2 regions of the Simplicispira piscis genome follow, and region 2 is predicted to be linked to the other one. Evidence: riboswitches for the same ligand, from Rfam matches in the RefSeq annotation. Region 2 holds a riboswitch; the other holds the start of a gene.

Region 1 (2,199 bases), on a different contig from region 2:
CGCTCAGGTGGCTGGCTGCAGGCGGGGCTGGCGCTGGTCTTTCATGCCAGCAAAGGCAAAGTCGACTTCTGGCACCTGGCCGCTGACGATGTCGGCCAGTGCCTTGCCCGAGCCGCAGGAATGCGTCCAGCCCAGCGTGCCGTGCCCGGTGTTGAGGAACAGGTTGCCCAGCTTGGTGCGGCCGATCAACGGCACATTGCTCGGCGTGGCCGGGCGCAAGCCCGTCCAGAACTGCGCCTGGGTGGCATCGCCTGCCCCGGGAAAAAGCTGCTCCACACGCCGCACGATGGCCTCGCAGCGGGCTGCGTTCAGGTCGCGGCCGTAGCCATTGAGTTCGGCCGTGCCTGCAATGCGCAGGCGGTCGCCCTGCTCGCTGGTGTAGCGCGAGAAGACGAGTTTGAATTCATCGTCCGTTAGGCTGACCTGGTGGGCCATGGCAGCGTCTTTCACCGGCATGGTCACCGAATAGCCCTTGGCCGGGTAAATCGGCAACGACACGCCCAGCGGTTGCGCCAGCAATGGGCTGTACGAGCCCATGGCCAGCACAAAGGCGTCGCCGCGCACCCGCTCAAAACGGCCCTCGGCGTTGGTGACTTCCACGTGGTCGATTGCATCTCCCGCCGCACGCAGCGCGGTAATGTGCTCACCCAGGCGGAACTGCACTCCGGCTTGTGCACACAGTGCGGCCAGTTCGCGCACGAACAGGTTGGCGTCGCCCGATTCATCTTCGGCGGTAAAGGTGGCGCCCGCCAGCTGCGGGCGAATGTGGGCCAGGGCGGGTTCGATGCGCACGGCCTCGTCGGCGCTGATCACCTGGCGCTCGCAGCCTAGTTGGCGCATTTGCTCGGCCGGGCCGAGGGCGCCGTCAAATTCTTTCTGGTTGGTATAAAAATGCAGGATTCCCTGGGTGCGCTGGTCGTACTGGATGCCGGTGTCGCGGCGCAGCTGCTGCAGGGCTGCGCGGCTGTAAGTGCCCAGGCGCACGATCTGCTGGATGTTGTGGCGCGTGCGTGCTGGCGTGCATTCGCGCAAAAATTGCAGGCCCCACAGCCATTGGCGCATATCGGCGCGTACGCGAAACAGCAGGGGAGCGTCTTCCTGGCCCAGCCACTGCAGCACCTTGAGCGGCGCGCTCGGGTTGGCCCAGGGCTCGGCATGGCTGACCGAAATTTGCCCGCCGTTGGCGAAGCTGGTTTCGGCGCCGGGCGTGGCCTGGCGGTCGATGACGGTCACATCGTGGCCGCGTTGTTGGAGGTAATAAGCCGAAGTGACACCGAGCAAGCCGGCGCCGAGAACGATCACGCGCATTTTTGGAGCCTTTCAGGGTTCCAGCGCTTGATGGATAAGCGGTAGCAGCTATTAAATGAATAGCATGCAGCCGGCGTGTCCGCCAAGCTGCCGCTCCCCCTGTCCTTGTGACCTGAGAGATTCACCCCCTGCCAGCATGGCGTGGGGTTTGCTCCTTCGGTGCGCCACGGTGGTGGCGGCTCTCCAGACGGCTGTGATGAAAGGTGCAGTACGGAACCTGAGCGTGTATGGGAGTTTGCGCCTTCGGTGCAGCGGACGGTGCCGCCAAGCTCTCCTGCAGTGCGCGATTCTAGGCGCGCCCGGGGCCCTGCGTGGGGTGCGCAGGGCCTTATGCCATACAACAGTTGCTTATGGAGAGGCCCAAGCGCCTCGCACGCGCAGGGTTTTATTGGCGGTACGGATTGTTGGGTTGGCGGTCGTGCCGGTTGGAAACGCCATCGCCGTCGCTGTCACGGCGGTGGGGTGGGGCGCCGCGGCTGTGTGGGGGCCGGTGCGGGGGGGCGTTGTAATGGGGCTGGCGACCGTCAGGTGTCCGGTCGTAGCGGTTGGGAATGCCGTCACCGTCACGGTCCCAGCGGCCGGGCTCCATATACCAACGCCCACCGCGCTCGCGCCACTGGGGGGCGTTGTAACGGTAACCAGGGCGGGCTTTGAGCCAGTAGCCGTCGATCCAGCGGTAGCGGTCGTGGCGCCATTCCCAGTGGCCCGGTACCCAGACCATGCCGCGCCGGGCCCGGGGCGCGGCCTCGTAGTGCACGGGGGGCGGGGCTGTCTGGATGACGATGGTGGCCGAGGTGGCCGCCTGCGCGGTGGGCGCCAGGGCGCACAGTGACAGCAGGGCGATGCTTGCGGCGGCGAGGGCGAGGCGTGCCATGGGAATACTCCTTTGAA
Region 2 (2,199 bases):
AGCCTGGTGGGCGGTGTGCAAGGCGGCTTGCCCATGACCTGCGTGCTCACGTGCATGATTTTTGCCGCCGTTTCGGGCTCGTCGGTGGCCACCACCTTTGCCATTGGAGCCATCCTGATCCCGGCGCTCATCAAGCACGGCTACCCGACCAGCTATGCCGCCGCCCTGCAGGCCACCAGCGCCGAGCTGGGCGTGATCATCCCGCCGTCGATTCCGCTCATCCTGTACGGCGTGAGCGCCGAGGTGTCGATCGGCGAGCTGTTCATCGCCGGTTTTGGCCCAGGCCTCTTGATCAGCGGCGCGCTGATGCTGTTCGTCTGGGCGTATTGCAAGTGGAAGGGCTGGGGCAAGAACGATGGCGAAGGCCGCATGCCGCTGGGCCGCGCCACGCTGCAGGCGGGCTGGGCACTCTTCATGCCCGTCATCATCCTGGGCGGCATCTACGGCGGCGTTTTCACGCCCACTGAGGCCTCGGCCGTGGCGGTGTTCTATGCGCTGGTGGTGGGGGTGTTGATTTACCGGGAAATCGGCATCAAAAGCCTGGCGGCCGTGCTGCGGCGTTCGGTCATTTCGTCTTCGGTGATCATGTTCATCATCGCCAACGCGGGCCTGTTTGCCTTTCTCATCACCCGCGCGGGCGTCCCCGACGCCATTGGTCATTGGCTCGAAGCGGTGCTGCAGTCACCTGCGCTGTTTCTGCTGGGCGTGAACGCGGCGCTGTTCTTCATCGGCATGTTTATCGAGACCAGCGCAGCCATCATTGTGCTGGCGCCCATCCTGGCGCCCGTGGCCCAGCATTTTGGTGTGGACCCGGTGCATTTCGGCCTGATCATGGTGGTGAACCTGGCGCTGGGCATGGTTACGCCGCCCTTTGGCGTGAACCTGTTTGCTGCATGCACCGTGGCACGCATCTCGCTGGACCGCATCGTCGGGAGCCTGCTGCCGTTCGTGCTGGTGATCCTGGGCTGCCTACTGCTCATCACGTACTTTCCGTCGATTTCGCTGAGTTTGCGCGATATCGTCTATGCAAAATAGGTAGAATTCGCCCGGTCAGGAGAGAGCGCCCCGCACTTCACCACGAAGCACGAGCGGCGCCGCCGAAGGCGCAGGCCCCCGCCGAACGCTCAGGCAAAAGGACTGACAAACGCCCGCAACGATGCCGGCGTACCCTAGCTGGAGAGAGATGTCCGCGCCCCAGGTGCAGGCCATCCACCGAAGGAGCAAACCGCACGGCCAGCCAGGGCGTTGCGGCGAATCTCTCAGGTAAAGCGGACAGCAGGCAAATCCCGCAGCCCCATGGGCTGTGGCCCCTATTTGCCCCGGAGTCCGCCATGTCTGCCACCGCCCCCCTGCTCACCACGCCGCTCAACGCACTGCACATCGAACTGGGCGCCCGCATGGTGCCCTTTGCCGGTTATTCCATGCCCGTGCAGTACCCCGCAGGCCTGATGGCCGAGCATCTGCACACCCGCCAGGCCGCGGGCCTGTTCGATGTGTCGCACATGGGCCAGCTGCACCTGGTGGGGCGCGATGCCGCTGCCGCATTCGAGACCCTGATGCCGGTGGACGTGATCGACCTGCCCGTGGGCAAACAGCGCTACGGCCTGCTGCTCAATGACGAGGGCGGCATCATCGACGACCTGATGTTCTTCAACAAAGGCAATGGCGAGATCTTCGTCATCGTCAACGGCGCCTGCAAGGTGGGCGACATTGCCCACCTCCAGGAACGCATCGGCATGCGCTGCCAGGTGGTCCCCATGCCCGACCACGCCCTGCTCGCCCTGCAAGGCCCGCAGGCCGCCACGGCATTGGCCCGCCTGGCACCCGGCGTGGAGCAACTGGTGTTCATGACGGGGGGCAACTTCACCATTGCAGGCTGCACCTGCTTTGTCACCCGCAGCGGCTACACCGGCGAGGACGGCTTTGAAATCTCCGTGCCCGCCACGCAGGCCGAAACCCTGGCCCGCGCCCTGCTGGCGCAACCCGAGGTCAAGCCCATTGGCCTGGGCGCACGCAACTCGCTGCGCCTGGAGGCGGGGCTGTGCCTGTATGGCAACGACATGGACACCACCACCACCCCCGTGGAAGCAGGCTTGAACTGGGCCATACAAAAAGTGCGGCGCACCGGCGGCGCACGCGCCGGGGGCTTCCCGGGCGCCGACAAGGTGCTGGCGCAACTGGACAACCCCGCCAGCCTCA

What was found. Region 2 has a riboswitch for glycine ahead of gcvT (glycine cleavage system aminomethyltransferase GcvT). Riboswitches for the same ligand answer to the same signal wherever they lie in the genome.
Region 1: another riboswitch for glycine. It lies ahead of ACYVOC_RS18365 (D-amino acid dehydrogenase); the one in region 2 lies ahead of gcvT (glycine cleavage system aminomethyltransferase GcvT).

The regions. Positions count from the first base shown of each region.
Region 1 is NZ_BAAGQN010000033.1:31,289-33,487, forward strand. It holds gene ACYVOC_RS18365 (D-amino acid dehydrogenase) at 4-1,308, opposite strand; glycine riboswitch at 1,398-1,505, opposite strand; gene ACYVOC_RS18370 (YXWGXW repeat-containing protein) at 1,694-2,182, opposite strand.
Region 2 is NZ_BAAGQN010000031.1:16,561-18,759, forward strand. It holds gene ACYVOC_RS18030 (TRAP transporter large permease) at 1-1,035, shown strand, start outside; glycine riboswitch at 1,042-1,146, shown strand; glycine riboswitch at 1,164-1,286, shown strand; gene gcvT (glycine cleavage system aminomethyltransferase GcvT) at 1,332-2,199, shown strand, end outside.